DNA from 2 places in the Paeniglutamicibacter sulfureus genome. Region 2 is predicted to be linked to the other one. Evidence: riboswitches for the same ligand, from Rfam matches in the RefSeq annotation. Region 2 holds a riboswitch; the other holds the start of a gene.
What was found. A riboswitch is a leader RNA that binds a small molecule or an ion and turns the genes downstream of it on or off. The one in region 2 is predicted to bind S-adenosylmethionine.
Positions count from the first base shown of each region.

Region 1: linked by a shared signal. The riboswitch ahead of ABD687_RS17295 (hypothetical protein) and the one ahead of ABD687_RS15180 (acyl-CoA dehydrogenase family protein) in region 2 are both predicted to bind S-adenosylmethionine.

Region 1 is NZ_BAAAWO010000001.1:3,815,829-3,823,609, forward strand. Features, by position in the region: gene ABD687_RS17285 (DUF222 domain-containing protein) at 1-608, opposite strand, end outside; gene ABD687_RS17290 (VIT1/CCC1 transporter family protein) at 804-1,907, opposite strand; gene ABD687_RS17295 (hypothetical protein) at 2,148-2,420, opposite strand; SAM riboswitch class IV at 2,439-2,550, opposite strand; gene ABD687_RS17300 (DinB family protein) at 2,563-3,141, opposite strand; gene ABD687_RS17305 (sodium:solute symporter family protein) at 3,269-4,795, opposite strand; gene ABD687_RS17310 (cupin domain-containing protein) at 4,957-5,532, shown strand; gene ABD687_RS17315 (VanZ family protein) at 5,613-6,230, opposite strand; gene ABD687_RS17320 (APC family permease) at 6,310-7,781, opposite strand, start outside.
Region 2 is NZ_BAAAWO010000001.1:3,318,706-3,326,486, forward strand. Features, by position in the region: gene ABD687_RS15155 (class I SAM-dependent methyltransferase) at 1-127, shown strand, start outside; gene acs (acetate--CoA ligase) at 132-2,108, opposite strand; gene ABD687_RS15165 (ABC transporter permease) at 2,234-3,064, opposite strand; gene ABD687_RS15170 (aliphatic sulfonate ABC transporter substrate-binding protein) at 3,064-4,092, opposite strand; gene ABD687_RS15175 (ABC transporter ATP-binding protein) at 4,179-4,991, opposite strand; SAM riboswitch class I at 4,996-5,086, opposite strand; SAM riboswitch class I at 5,510-5,607, shown strand; gene ABD687_RS15180 (acyl-CoA dehydrogenase family protein) at 5,614-6,951, shown strand; gene ABD687_RS15185 (LLM class flavin-dependent oxidoreductase) at 7,034-7,781, shown strand, end outside.

The DNA.
Region 1 (7,781 bases), 500 kb from region 2:
ACCAGCTCACGCAGCGACGCAGTTCCGGCCTCGAAGCAGGTGTGGGTGTCCTCCCACAGCAGCTCGTCGATCATTCTCCGGTTTTCGATCTTGAGGCTCCGGGTGCCGCTGATTACCACGTGCGCCTGGTCCCAAGTCATGATGCCGCGGCGCAGCCCCTGGTGGCAGTGTGGCAGGTCTTCGGCAAGTATCCGGAAGTCGTTCGTGCGTTTGGTTCCGCTTTTCGGGGACAAATGCAGCATCAGGGCTACGTCCCCGCTTGAGCCCCATGCGGGGTTTTTCTCCCTGACCCCGGCGCGCTGTCGATCGGCGACCAAGGAATCCTGGTAGGCGACGCTGTGGTCGGCCTGCTTCGCCGTGGCGGCGCATTTCAAGGTTTCCAGTGCGCCGACGGCGGTCACCGCCTCATGGGTTCCTGTCAGTACCGGGGCTCCGTTCACCGCGGCGGCCAGGGACAGGATCCCGTCGGTGCCGGTGCGGGCCAAGTGTTCGGCAACCAGTGCGTCCATGTCCGCCCCGTCGTGCAATAGCGCATCGTAGCCCAGGTCCCTGACGGCACCACCGGTGGTGCCGTCAGAAGGGGTACCGCTCGATGACGTCGTTGCCATACTTCAATTTTAGAACCAGTAGCCGACAATTGGAAGATATTTTCATGAATATTAGAAACTATGTTCTAGTAAGGATCGTGGGCGACTGCGTTCCCGGCGAGTGCCATCCCGTTCGGGCACAGCGAGGAAAGAGTGCCGCCGGATCCCCGATCCATGAAAGTGGCGGCACGTGCCAGTGTCCCTGCAGTGGTGCCGCTAAGCCACGGAGCTGCCGAAGAGCAGTCCGAGGACGTAGGTGACCGCCGCGGCGCCCAGGCCGATGGCCAGCTGGCGCAGTCCGCGCTTGGCCGGGGATGCGCCGGAAAGCAAGCCGACCACGCCGCCGGTGGCCAGCAGGGCGATGCCCACCAGCACGGCGGAGAGCAGGATCGCGGGGGTGCCGTCCATGCCGAAAATGAACGGAAGGATCGGGATGACCGCCCCGGAGGCAAAGAAGCAGAAGGACGCGGAAGCCGCACCCATGGCGGAGCCGATTTCCTCGTGTTCCCGGCTATCGGCGGCAACCGTGAGCTCGGACCGGAGCGACGTGGAGGGGTTGCAGTCGCAGGAGTAGATGCCCATGCGTTCGGCGGCCCGGTGTGCTGCGTCCTCGTCGCTCATGCCGCGGGCCTTGTAGACCAATACCAGCTCGTTGGCATCCAGATCGAGGTCCGGCGCCGCGGCCAGGGTCACCTCCGTGGGCTTGGAAGCCGAGAGCAGCTCGCGCTGGGAACGCACCGAGACGTATTCGCCCGCGGCCATCGACAGGGCCCCGGCCAGCAGCCCGGCAATGCCGGAGAAGAGCACGAAGGAGGTTGCCACGCCCGTGGCGCCGATGCCCATGACCAAGGCCAGGTTGGACACCAGGCCGTCGTTGGCGCCGAAGACCGCCGCCCGGAAGTTGCCCGAAAGCCGGTTGCGGCCGCGGGTGGCCAGGCCGCGCACGACCTCCTCGTGGACGAGTTCGTCGGCGGCCATCTGGCGGCTGGCATCGGTGTCTGCGGCATAGGGGGAGTTGCCCTCGGCACGCTGGGCCAGGGCCAGGACGAAGACCGAACCGAAGTGCCGGGCCAGGAAGCGGAGCATGGTGCGCCGGATCGAGGGCCGGGTGCGCTTGTCGGCGTTCTCGCCCAGCAGCGAGCGCCAGTGTTCCTCGTGTCGGGTTTCGGCGGCTGCCAGTCCCAGCAGGACTGCGCGTTCCTCACCCTGGCGCTTGTTGGCCAGTTCGCGGTAGACCGCGCCTTCGGCGATTTCGTCGGCCAGGTACTGGCGCCAGCGCTTGATCTGGGCGTGAGTGGGGGTCGGCGCTTGTTGCGTCATGCTCTCATCCTCATGTGGGCGTTCACGGCCTCGGGAGGCCATGCGATGGGGAGGCCCAGCAGGATTTCTTTTTGGGTACGTTGAGCCTCGGGCCACCAATGTGTGGACCGAAGGTCTCGTTCGCCCGGGCCGGGCTGGATTGCCCGTGGCCCCGGGTGGATTGCCGGGTTACAACGCTGTAACCAGTATGTCGACGCACCGCTGTCCCGCCGTGCCGGCGGGTCTGGGAACTACTCCCCTTCAACCCACGAGTGTAGCCGTTGGCAGGACAAGTGAAAATTCGTTGAGACTAAAAAACAACGCCTGTCCGGCGGGCTTTCCGGCCCGGGGGATGCGCACCGACAGCTCCCTCGCGCGGGCGTCGAAGCGCGGCAAGCCGACGGCATTGGCCAGGGCCGCGGCCAGCGAAGGTGCGTCCGCAACGTGGTAGCTGTGCCAGGAACCGGCAAGGCGCAGCTCGACGACCGCACGGTGGACATCGAGCAGGGGCAAAACGGGGATGGAAGGTGCCATGTGGGGGCGAAAGCCTTTCGTGAGCTCTTGCCGGGGCCAAGTGGTCCGCGACCGCTTCTTCATCCGAACCACCCATGAACCTGGGGTTGGTGCGCGTCTGAGTCGGAGCTTGCCGACGCGTCTCGTGAAGCTGTGGTCCACTTTACCGTGATTCGGAGGCCCGCAAGATATTTGCGTGCAATTGCGTCCAGGCAACGGGGTCGTAGGGAGGAATGTTGGTGTTGTCCCGGCGCATTCCGGTGGAACCGTCGATGAGCTCCCGCACGATGTCGGCATGGCCCGCATGGCGTGCGGTCTCCACGTTCATGTGCAGCAGCAGGCGCCCGAGCGTGGTGTCGCGTTTCTCCGGCACCCACCAGGAAACCGTGGCCGGTGCATCCAGGGGGAGGGCTGCGATGTTGTGGTTTGCTGCGGCGATGGCGCGGCGGTAGAAATCGAGGATCTCGGAGCAGGGGACATCGGCGGGCACCCACATGTCGGCGCTGACTTCCGGATCGGCCATCAGCGCGTCGTGGCGTTCATCCTCGACCGTGAACCCGAGGCATTCGACGAAGTAGCCGTACTCGACGGTGGCCAGATGCTGGATCAGGCCCAGGATGTTGGTGCCCGTCCCGACCATGGGGCGGGTCATTTCCTGCTCGCTGAGCCCCTCGACCTTCCAGAGCATGGCTTCGCGCGTGCTGTCCAGGTACGTGGTGAGGTGGTCCTTGAGATTGTCCATGCGGCCCAGCCTAGGAGCGACGGGGCCCGCCGGGGAAGGGCTGCGGCGAAAGGAAGGAGCCCGTCTTCGCGCGCAGTGCGCGGAGACGGGCTCCCTTCGGGATGCGGTCCGTGCCGTGAATCCGGTGCTAGCGGCCGGCGACCTCGGTGATTTCCGCGCCCTCGGCGTCGGCATGGCCGGCGACCCGGGCGTTCCAGCGGGTGATGACCGCCGCGGAGGTGGGTCGCGTGATCAGGGAGACCACGATGAAGGTCAGTGCCGAGGCAATCAATCCGAAGTAGATTGGCTCGTTCGCGTAGATGCCGTCAAAGCGCTGTTCGGCCTGGATTTCCAGGACGATCATGGTGCCCAAGGTGACAATGGTTCCGGCAGCCATCGAGGCGGCGGCCCCCAGCCCATTCCCGCGCTTCCAGACCAGCCCGCCGATGATGGCCACCAGCAGGCCGCCCACCAGGATGTCGTAGGCAATGGTCAGTGCCGCGACCACGTCGGAGACCATGATGGCCAGCACGATCGAGACAATGCCCAGCAGCAGCACCCAGATGCGGTTGGCACGCACGTCGTGCTCCGGGTTTTCGTTGGTGTTCACCTTCACGTGCCTGCCGAACCAGCTGGCCACGAACGGGGTGACGTCGGTGCGGGCCACTGTGGCAGCGGCAATCAGCGCGCCGGAGGCAGTGGACATCATGGCTGCCACAGCGGCTGCCAGCACCAGTCCGCCGACGGCGACGGGCAGCAGCTGAGTGGCGACCTCCGCGTAGACCACGTCCTTGTTGGTGTCAGCGCCGATGATCTCCGGCAAGGCGACCTTGGCGGCCATGCCGATGATGGCGCCGGCTGCCCCGTAGAGCACGCAGTAGATGCCGGCGGTGGTGCCGCCCCAGCGGGCCACCTTCGGGGTCTTGGCGGTGAACACGCGCTGCCAGATGTCCTGGCCGATGAGCAGGCCCAGGGTGTAGACCACGAAGTAGGTGATGATCGTCTGGACGCCGATGCCGGTGAAGCTGAAGAACTCCGCCCCGACGCGTTCGCGGATCCCTGACATGCCGCCGGCTGCGTTCAGTGCGAAGGGCAGCATCAGGAAGAAGATGCCCACGGTCTTGATGACGAACTGGACCTGGTCGGCCAGGGTGATCGACCACATGCCGCCAATGGTGGAGTAGATGACCACGATGACCCCGCCGATGGCGATGGCCAGCCAGCGCTCCCAGCCGAAGAGGACCACGAAGATCGTCGCATAGGCGCTGGTGGAGGTTGCGCAGAGCATCAGTGTGTAGGCGAGCATGACGATACCCGAGGTGTTCGTCGCGGACTTGCTGCCGTAGCGCAGGGTGAGCATCTGCGAGACGGTGAAGATCTTCAGGCGCTGCAGGGTGGGTGCGAAGAGCAGCGAGAGCAGGATGACGCCGGCGCCGATGGCCACGACCAGCCACATGCCGGAGATCCCGAACTTGTAGCCGAGGCCGACGCCGCCGACGGTGGAGGCCCCGCCCAGGACGACCGCCGCCATCGTGCCGGTGTACAGGAACGGGCCGAGCCGCCTGCCGGCCACGAGGTAGTCGCTGCTGTTCTTGGTGCGCGATTTTCCCCACCAGCCGAAGATGAGCATAGCCGCCAAATAGACGGCAACGATCGTGCCATTGATGAATTCCATGGGGGGAGCCTTTGCTGGGAATGAACTTGGGTGCAACTCTGGGATGCCTAGGGGTAAACTTTTGTTGTTCTACAGGCTAATGTGAGGTGTCGCACACGTCAATTGCACCTAAGCTGTATGAACGCAATATTTCCCTCGAGCCCACCTGGAGACCCGCGCCGATGAAAGCCCTGCCCGTTGAGCCCAGCAGTGCTGCCCTCGCCATCGGCTCGCGGATCCGGGCGGCGCGTCATGCCCAGCGTCTGACCATTGACCAGATCGCCGAATCCACGGGCTTGACCAAGGGTTTTCTCTCCCGGGTGGAGCGCGATTTGACCAGCCCCTCGGTGGCATCGCTGGTGACCCTTTGCCAGGTACTGTCCCTGGAGGTCGGGGAGCTTTTCACCCAGCCGGACACCCACGTGGTCAGGCTTGCCGAGGCCCCTCGCATCTCACTGGGAGGCGAAGGAATTGTCGAAAGGTTGGTGACGGCGCGTTCGGAGCGGCGCCTGCAGGTGATTCGCGCCGTCATTGCCCCGCACGGCGAGGGTGAAAAGGAGCTCTACTCGGTGGATTGCGAGGTGGAGGTGCTCCATGTCCTCTCCGGGCGCTTTGTGCTGATTTTCGCCAACGAGCGCCTTGACCTCGACGCGGGGGACACCGTGACCTTCCCGGGGCGCGAGCCGCACAGCTGGAAGAACCCGACGGGCGAGGAAGCCATCGTCACCTGGACGCTGGTCCCCGCCGCGTCGCGTTAGGACCCGTTGCCCAACCCGTGGACGAAACCCGCGGAAAAGACCTCCAGCCGTCACTGTCCGCTGGCCGCTTGTGTTCGGGCTTAGCCGGGGACATTGTCCTTCGCCGTGTTCCCTGCCAGCTGTGCGGGTACTGAGTGCATGGAGAGGGCCGCGGCGTCCCGCGGCGGCGCGTAGCGCAGGGGAGAAGCCACGAAGACCCCGGTCAAAAGCAGGGCGAACACGGTCCCGATCGTGCAGATCCGTGTCATGACCGCGGTCGTCCTCGCCTGAAGCCGGTGCCGTGCCAGGTCGAGCAGGCCGATCCCGGCCAGTCCACCGGCGGTGTTGACGACAAGGTCGGTGGCATCCGAGCTCCCAAGGGCCAGGACGTACTGGATGACCTCCAGCGCCGCGCTCGCCCCGGCGACCGCGCCCGCGGCCTTCCACCACTGCCGCGACGGTGCGAGCAGGCCAAGGTAGAGGCCGAAGGGCACGAAGAGCAGGATGTTCGCGACAACTTCGAAAGGTGCGCTCGCCCCGAACCCTGAACCGGGAGCGAACGGGACCAGCTTGAGCTGGCGAAGCACGCCCCCGCCGAGGTACGGGACTTCGAGCTTCCACAGCACGATCCAGGCGAGCAGGCTGAGATAGGCAACGAACAGCGCGACCAGCAATTTGCGCCCGCCCTCTCGGGACGGATTCTTTTCCACGGCAGACACACAGACTCCACGACAAGCGACAGGGACCCTGCAATCCTAGGCCGCGGGGGCAAGCCCGCGGTGCCGAATGCCAGGTGCCTTAGCCCACGTGCACCCAGGGGCGCTTGCCGATGGCCGGCTCGGCCTCGCGCAGCACTTCGCGCGTCAGCGGTGCGATCTCGCCCTGGCCAAGGAACAGGAAGCGCAACAGGTTGTGCGCCGGGTTGCCTTCGGTCCAGCGGAAGTAGATGTGCGGCATCACGCCGGTTTGGTCGCGGATTTCCAGGCAGATCGCGGCAATGGCGGTGGGCACGGAAGGCGCCTCGGCCTGAAGGATCTTGTATCCGTGCCGGGTGGTCCCGGTAACCACGATGTCCTGGGCGAAGTCCGAGAAGTCCGAGATCCTGATCTCGATGAAGACCACCGGCGCATCCTCGGGCAGATGGCTGGCCATCCTTGCGTGGGCAAGCTTGTGCCGGTAGCGGGCGGCCGAGAGGCGGACCGGCTCGTGGGCGATGATCCGCACCATCGAATCCCGGCTGGAGGTCTCGATGATCTTCAGGGCCTCCTCATCGAGGGTCACCGACGTGGCCCGCAGTTCCGTGGAGCGCCGGAAACGCGAAACCATGGAGACGACGATGATCCCGGCGATGAAGAACCCGGCAATCCGGATGCCGTCGGGCCGCTCGACGACATTGGCGCCGGTGGTGTAGATGAATATGGCCGAAATGATCCCGAAGCCAATGGCCCGCCACCGCTGGCCCTTGCGCCTGGCCGAGATAGTGACCGCCACCGCGGCCGAGGCCATGAGCACCAGCACGCCGGTGGCGTAGGCGGCGCCCTGGGCGTCGACACTTGCCTCGAACAAGATGGTGATGACCACGGCAATGCCGATGAGTACCAACACCAGGGGGCGGACGGCCCGTGCCCACTCCGGGGCCATGCCAAAGCGGGGCAGGTAGCGGGGAATGAGGTTCAACATCCCCGCCAGGGCCGAGGCACCGGCAAACCACAGGATCAGGATGGTGGACAGGTCGTAGACGCTGCCGAAGCCCTCGCCGAGCATCGAGTGGGCCAGGAACGACAACGCGCGGCCATTGGCCTGGCCGCCGGGCTGGAATTCCGGGGCGGGTATCAGCAGGGTGGTGACGATCGAGGAGGAAACCAGGAACACGCTCATGGTCAGTGCCGCCGTCAGCAGGAGCTTCTTGGCTCCAGCGATGCGTCCGAGTGGACTGGCCTCGGTGTCCCCGGGTGCCTTCCGGATCTGGGGCATCACGGCCACGCCGGTTTCGAAGCCGGACAGACCCAGGGCCAACTTGGGGAAGACGAGCAGGGCAATGGCAACCATCATCCAGGGTTCCGAATGCGAGGCCGTCAGGTTCAGCCACCAATGGTCTACGGGGGCGGGGTCGCGAACCAGCGACGCCACTGCGACGGCAATGACGACGAGGTTGAGCAGCAAGTAGACGGCGACCAGGCCAACGGCCAGCCAGATGACCTCGTGGAAGCCGCGCAGGAACAGTGCCCCCAGCAGCAGGATGAGGACCAGCGTAATAATGACTTGCTGCC
Region 2 (7,781 bases):
GGCGCACGGAGACATTGCCAGGATCCGATCCGGCACCGAGCTCTTCGACGAAGCCAGGGCCAGCGGTCTTGGATCCGTCACGCTGGCCCGTCGCGGGGCGATGGCGTACGTGGAGATTTCGCGGTAGCCGGTTAGGCGTCGCAGATCTCCTTGATCTGTGCGATGCACGGCTCGTTCTGCAGGCTGGTGGTGTCGCCCAGGGCGCTGCGCTCAAAGAGCTGGGTCAGCAGCCTGCGCATGATCTTGCCCGAGCGGGTCTTGGGCACATCGGGAACGAAGACGATCTCGCGCGGCTTGGCGATGGGCCCGATCTGGGTTGCCACGTGGTTGCGAAGCTCCGCAATGAGGGCCTGCTGCTTTGCCAGCGCTTCGCCAGCCAGGTCCGTTCCCACCACGGACTTGTCGAACGGCACCACGAACGCGGTGGCCGCGTGGCCGGTCTTGGCATCGCTGGTCGGGCAAACCCCGGCCTCGACGACTGCCGGGTGCGTGACTAGTGCCGATTCGATTTCGATGGTGGAAAGCCGGTGCCCGGAAATGTTGATGACATCGTCCGTGCGGCCCAGGATCCAGATGTCCCCGTCCTCATCGAAGCGCGCCCCGTCACCGGCCAGGAACCAGCCCTGCTGCGCGTACTTCTCCCAGTAGGAGGTGTAGTAGCGCTCGGGGTTGCCCCAGACGGTGCGGGCCATGGACGGCCCGGTCTTGGTCAGCACGATGTAGCCCTGCAGGTTCTTCTCCACTGTTTGCGCCGCATCGTCGACGATGTCCACGGCTACGCCGGGCAGCGCGCGGGTGCCGCAGCCGGGTTTGAACGCGGTGTCGTCCTGGCGCGGGGAGAGGATCGTGGCACCGGTCTCGGACTGCCACCAGGTGTCGACCATGGGGATGCCGGCGGCGGTGTCGCGTCCGACCTGGCTGCGCAGCCAGCGCCACGCCTCGGGGTTCACGGCTTCGCCGACGGTCCCTGCCAACCGGATCGATGACAGGTCGTAGTCCGCGGGGATTCCCTCGGGGAACCAGCCCATCAGCGAGCGCACCAACGTGGGCGCGGTGTAATAGCTGGTCACGCCGTAGCGGGCGATGATTTCGAAGTGGCGGCCCGGGTGGGGGGCATTGGGCACGCCCTCGTAGATGACCTGGGTGACGCCGTTGGACAGCGGTCCGTAGATCTCATAGGTGTGCGCGGTGACCCAGGCCAGGTCGGCGGTGCACCAGTGGACGTCGTTCTCGCGCTTAGCCGGATCCGGGTTCGAGAAGAGGAACTCGTGGCTCCACGAGGCCTGGGTCAGGTAGCCGCCGGTGGTGTGGACCAGGCCCTTGGGCTGGCCGGTGGTGCCGGAGGTGTACATGATGAACAAGGGCGTTTCGGCGTCGAAGGCCTCGGGGGTGTGTACGGTGCTCGCGGTGTCAACCGTCTCGTGCCACCACACGTCCCTGCCCTGCACCCAGTTGATGTCGGTGTGCCCGGTGCGGTTGATGACCAGGACGTGCTCGATCGAGTTTTCGCCGGAGACGGCCTCGTCGGCGTGCGCCTTGACCGGGACCGATGTGCCGCGGCGGAACTGGCCGTCGGTGGTGACCAGGAGCTTGGCGGCGGTGTCCTCGACGCGGAACTTCAGGGCTTCGGCGGAGAAGCCGCCGAAGACCAGCGAGTGCACCGCGCCGATGCGCGCGCAGGCCAGGGTGATGACGATGGTTTCCACCAACACCGGCAGGTAGATGACCACGCGGTCGCCCTTGGTGATGCCCAAGGCGACCAGCGCATTGGCGGCCTGGGAAACACGGTCCTGCAGGTCCTTGTACGTGACGGTGGTGGTGTCGCCGGGCTCGCCCTCGAAGTGCAGGGCCACCTTGTCGCCGCGACCGGCTTCCACATGGCGGTCCACGCAGTTGTAGGCGGCGTTGAGCTTGCCGCCCTCGAACCAGCGCAACTCGGGTCCACGCCGCGCCTCCGGGTCCACGCCGGTGCTGCTGTGGACGGTGTGCCATTGGTCGGACCAGCTCAGACGCCGCGCCGCGGCGTCCCAGAAGGCCAGGCGTTCGGCTTCGCTCCAGGTGGCCTCGTTGGCGATGCCGGGGGCGGTCGTGTTCAGGGTTTCAGTCATTGTCTTCTCCATCGGTCCTGGCGTTGGCACTCCACCGCATATGTGGTTGCTGCGTCGTCACGGAGCCGGTTCTCTTGGCCGCTCGGGATGCTTTTCTTCGGTGGTTCTTGGGCAGGTTTGCCGGGTCAGGCCCAGCGTTTGACGGCCCAGCGTTCGGCCAAGCCCACCAACGCGTCAGTGGTCTTGCCCAGCACGGCCAGCAGGATGATGGCGAGGATCAGTCGATCGATGCGCCCGTTGTTTTGGGAATCAAGCAGCAGGAACCCCAGGCCCATGGAGGATGCGATTAATTCGGCGGCCACCAGGAACAGCCAGGCCTGGGCCAGGGCCAGCCGGAGGCCGGAAAATATTGCCGGAACCACCGCGGGAAGCTGGATGGTCGTCAACAGCTTGACGCCCTTGAGTCCGAAAGCGCGGCCGGCCTCGATCAAGTTCTTGTCCACGTGGCGCAGGGCCAGGTACACGGTGGTGAATACGGGGAAAAACGCACCAATGACGATCAGGGTGACCTTGGAGTCCTCACCGATCTTCATCCACAGGATCAACAGCGGGACCCAGGCCAGGGATGGCACCGCGCGAAATGCCCCGATGGTCGGCGCCAGCAAAGCGTCGGCTATGCGCGACAAGCCGACCAGGGCGCCGATGGCCAGGCCCAGCACCGCGCCGATGGCAAAGCCGACCAGGACGCGCTGGGTTGAGATGCCAATGTGGTTGCCCAGTTCTCCGCGACCGAGAAGATCCACCGCGGCGGAAAACACCGAGGCCGGCGAAGGCAACTGGGCCGGGGTGACCCACCCGAACGAGGTCGCACCCTGCCACAGGGCGAGAATGAACAGCGGCACCAACGTACCCAGGCCGATGCGGCCCAGCCGGGATGCCAGCAGCGGGCCCCCGGGCGTGGACGCGCCGTTGCCGTTGGTCGATTCGCTGGTGTCCAGGGACAGGTCAGCGGACATTAGGAGGCCTTGACCTTGGATGAATCGGCCTTCTTGGCGAACGAGTCGTCAATCAGGGTGCTGAGTGCGGCATCTACGGCGGCCTGGTCCGTGACGTCGTGGGTTTGAACGAAGATCGGCCCGACGACGGTGAGGACGTCGATCAGCTTTTCACCGGGTACCGCCGAAACATCGAGGTTGGAACGCTCGAGGATCACCTTTTCGGCAACCGGCGTTTCCAGCCCGGCCACGTCGGCCAGGATGGTCGCGGTTTCCTGCTGGTTGTCCGCAGCCCACTCACGGGCCTTTTCGTAGGAATCCACCACGGCCTGTGCGACTTCCGGGGAATCCTTGAGGAAGGATTCGGTCGCATTCAGCGCGCCGTAGGTGTTGAAGTCCAGGTTGCGGTAGATCAGCGTGGCGCCGTTTTCCTCGGCGCCAGCCATGATCGGGTCCAGTCCACTCCAGGCGTCCACGGAGCCATTTTCCAAGGCAGCGCGCCCATCGGCGTGCTGGAGGTTTTCCACCGTCACGTCGTCGGGACCAAGCCCTGCCTGTTCCAGGGCCTGCAGCAAGAAGAAGTAAGGATCGGTTCCCTTGGTGGCAGCCACGGACTTGCCCTTCAGGTCGGAGACCTCCTTGAGGGGGGAGTCCTTGGCGACCACAAGGGCAGCCCACTCGGGCTGCGAGTAGATGTCGATGGTCTTGATCGGTGAACCATTGGAGCGGGCCAGCAGGGCGGCGGAGCCCGCGGTCGATCCCACGTCGATGGCGCCCGCGCGGAGCGCTTCGTTGGCCTTGTTGGAACCGGCCGACTGCACCCAGTTCACGGTGACGCCCTGGTCCTTCAGCGATGCTTCCAGCCAGCCCTTTTCCTTGAGCACCAAGCTCAACGGGTTGTAGGTGGCGAAGTCGATGTTGAGCGTCGTGGCTTCGTTGGCGCTGGCGCCGCCGGAGCCTTCGCCGGCGCAACCGGTCAGCAGTGCGGTGGCAGTTGCCAGCGCGGTGGTGGCGATGAGCGCGCGACGCGAGAAGAATTTGCGGTTCATGAGTGGTTTCCTTGAGTGTTCGACCGCACGCCAGTGCGGCGCTGGTTCTAAGAAGCGAGTGGAGTGGAAGTGATTGGGGGCCGGTGCTAGTGGCGGTGCGCGTCAACGCCGAGCGACGCCAGCAGCGAGCTGCGCATTCGGCCCAGGGCTTCATCGCTCCGGTGGCGCGGACGTGCGCCGGGGACCGTGAGGACCTGGGTGACGGTGGCGGAGGTGGCGCCGTTCGGGCGACCCAACACCACGATGCGGTCTGCCAACTGGAGCGCCTCGTCGACGTCGTGGGTGACCAGCAAGACGGTCGTCGGGTAGGCGCCGTGGATGTCCAGCAGCAGGTCTTGCATTTTCAGGCGTGTTAGTGCATCCAGCGCGCCGAATGGTTCATCCAGCAGCAGGACTCCGGGGCGTCGGGCCAGTGCCCGTGCAAGCGAGGTGCGCTGGGCCATGCCGCCGGAAATTTCCCGCGGCCGTAAGGTGCTGTGGGCATCCAACTCGACGAGTTCCAGGAGTTCGGCTACGCGGCTGGCGCCAATGGAACGGTCTGTACCCTGGGGAAGCCCCAAAGCCACGTTCTTTTCAACGGATTGCCACGGCAGCAAGCGCGGTTCCTGGAAAGCCACGGCGCATCGGGCGTCCAGGCCGTTGACGGCGGTGCCGTCGATCAGGACCTGGCCCGTGGAGGGTCGGTCCAGTCCGGAGACCGAGCGAAGCAACGTGGACTTGCCGCAACCGCTAGGGCCAAGGATTGCCACGACTTCGCCGCCCGCGATCTCGAGGTCGACATCACCCAACACTTTGCGACCGTCGAAGCTGCGTCCAACGCCTTTGAACGTCACGCGAAGCGCCGGGTTGGAGCCGCGTGCCGGTAGGGAAAGCGTGGGGTGGTCAAGCGTGGAAGTCATGTTCTCTCCATCGTTCCTGGCGGTAGCACCGGCCTCGGTCGAGGTGGTTGCTGCGGCGTCATGGAGCCAGATCTCTCGGCCGCTCGGGATGGGTTGTTACCTTCATCAAAGTCGATCCGGCGTCATGGAGGCAAGCTGGCCGTAATGTGACGGAACGTTCGACAAGTCGGAAAGAATCGGCAATCCATCGAATGAAATTTGATGAAATAGGGAATTTTCATCTTTTTTCCACGAGCGCCAAAGTGCCGGCGGGGGACCGCCTTCCCGGCCCGCGTATCACGCGTCCAGCCGCGTGAACCCGCTGTCGGGCGGGCCGGCTGAACCTGGGGCCCCGGGTCGCCTGACCTCCGCGCCAAGGCTGGTGTCTCGTCGAAGGAATGGTTGTCGGATCGGCGTTGGGTCGCTACCGAGCCGATGCCGCGGCGGGCCAGGAAGCCCGCTGTGCCCTGTGACGCACGTGCCATTTGTGACGAACCGGGTTGTCTCCGCTTCGCCGGGGCGTGTAGAAATATGTCCAACAACCATCCAGAGCGGCCGAGAGATCTGGCTCCATGACGCCGCAGCAACCCCTTCCCCTTAATTGGGCGGTAGGTGCTCACGCCAGGACCGATGGAGAGAATTCATGGCTATCGATTCATTTGCACTAGCGCACGCCGTCGAGGCGGACCCGAACATCTTTGGCGCCGTCAACCTCGACGCCTTCACCAGCGACACCCCCGCCCGACACCTGCTCAAACTCACGCCGGGCGTTCCACTGAACGGTCACTATGACGAGTTGGCCGCGATTTTCCGCCCGGTCTTCGCCAAGATCGCAGTCGGGGCCGGCGAGCGCGATGCCAACCGGACCCTCCCCTTTGAACCTGTCGGGTGGCTGAACCGGGTGCGATTCGGGGCATTGCGCATCCCGGTGGCAGCAGGTGGCTATGGGGCAAGCGTGTCCGACTTGTTCCGCCTCTTGATCGAACTCGCCGAGGCGGATTCACAGGTGGCGCACCTGTGGCGCTCACACATCGGCTTCGTCGAATCCGTGCTGTTGCTTGAGGACGATGCCTTGCGGCACCGCTGGATCGAGCGCATTGTTGCCGGCCAGATCGTCGGCAACGCCTACACCGAGCGCGGCGGGAACCGGTTGGGCACGCTCAACACGACCATTGCCAGGCAGGGCGAACGCTGGATCCTCAATGGCGAGAAATACTATTGCACCGGCACGATCTACGCCGATTGGGTCGCCGTCGCCGTGGCGCATCCGGCCCGCGCCGGCCGCCAGATCGCGGTGGTCTCCACGCAGCATTCCGGGGTCAAGATCTTTGACGACTGGGACGGATTCGGGCAGCAGCTCACCGGCACCGGCTCGACCACGTTCGAGAACGTCCCGGTGGACACGATCCTGCCCGACGAACAGCAGGTCAACGACCCTGAATCCGCCATCTTCCAGCTGGTGCTCCTGGGGGTCCAAGCCGGAATCACGCGAGCGGTTCTCAATGACGTGCGCTCGTCGGTCCAGGCCCGCACTCGAAGCTTCAGCACCGGAACGGGCGTTCCGGTGCGCGAGGAACCCCAGGTGCTCCAATTGGTCGGCGAGATCTCGGGCACCGCGTTCGCCGTCGACTCCATCGTCCTGGCCGCCGTGGCGGAGATCGAGATCGCGCTTGCCGATGCCTCCCTGAGCCCGGCAGAGCGGTTTGCGGTGTGTGAACTCGCCGCGGATCGGGCGCAAGCCGTGGTCCAGCCGCTGGTTCTCTCGGCGGCGACCAAGCTATTTGACGGACTGGGCGCCTCGGCAACCGCCAAGGGCTGCAACCTGGACCGGCACTGGCGCAACGCGCGCACCGTTGCCACCCACAACCCGGCGATCTACAAGGCGCGCATCATCGGCGACTACGAGGTCAATGGAACGGCACCCCAGCAGCTCAACGCCATCGGCGACGTGGGTGCAATACCGGCAACCGGCCTCCCCTAAAACCGCCAACCGCCACCGAACCACTGACTTGATCCGCGCACCATCGGATCCGCAAACTCCCACCACCTCGCGAAGGACAAACATGAGCCAGACACCCGCCCCCCGCCACATCCGTTTCAACGCCTTCGACATGAACTGCGTGGGACACCAGTCCCCGGGTCTGTGGAAGCACCCCAAGGACCAGTCGGCCCGCTATAAGGACCTGTCCTACTGGACCGACCTGGCCAAGACCCTGGAAAAGGGCAAGTTCGACGGCATCTTCATCGCCGACGTGCTGGGCACCTACGACGTCTTCGGCGGCTCCAACGAGGTGCCGCTGCGCGCCGGCACCCAGGTCCCGGTCAACGACCCCTTCATGCTGGTTTCGGCCATGGCCTCGGTGACCGAGAACCTCGGCTTCGGCGTCACCGCCGGGACGTCCTACGAGCACCCCTACCCCTTCGCCCGCCGCCTGGCGACCCTTGACCACCTGACCAAGGGCCGCGTCGGGTGGAATGTCGTGACCGGCTACCTGCCCTCCGCCGCACGGAACATGGGCCAGGAGGACCAGCTCGAGCACGACGAGCGCTACAACCAGGCCGACGAGTACATGGAGGTCATCTACAAGTTGCTCGAGGGCTCCTGGGAAGAGGACGCGGTGGTGCGCGACGTTGAGCGCGGCATCTTCACCGACCCGACCAAGGTCCATGAGATCAACCACGAGGGCAAGTACTTCAAGGTCCCGGGCATTGCCATCACCGAACCCAGCCCGCAGCGCACCCCCGTGGTGTTCCAGGCCGGCGCCTCGCCGCGCGGACTGAAGTTCGCCTCGGAGAACGCCGAGGCGGTCT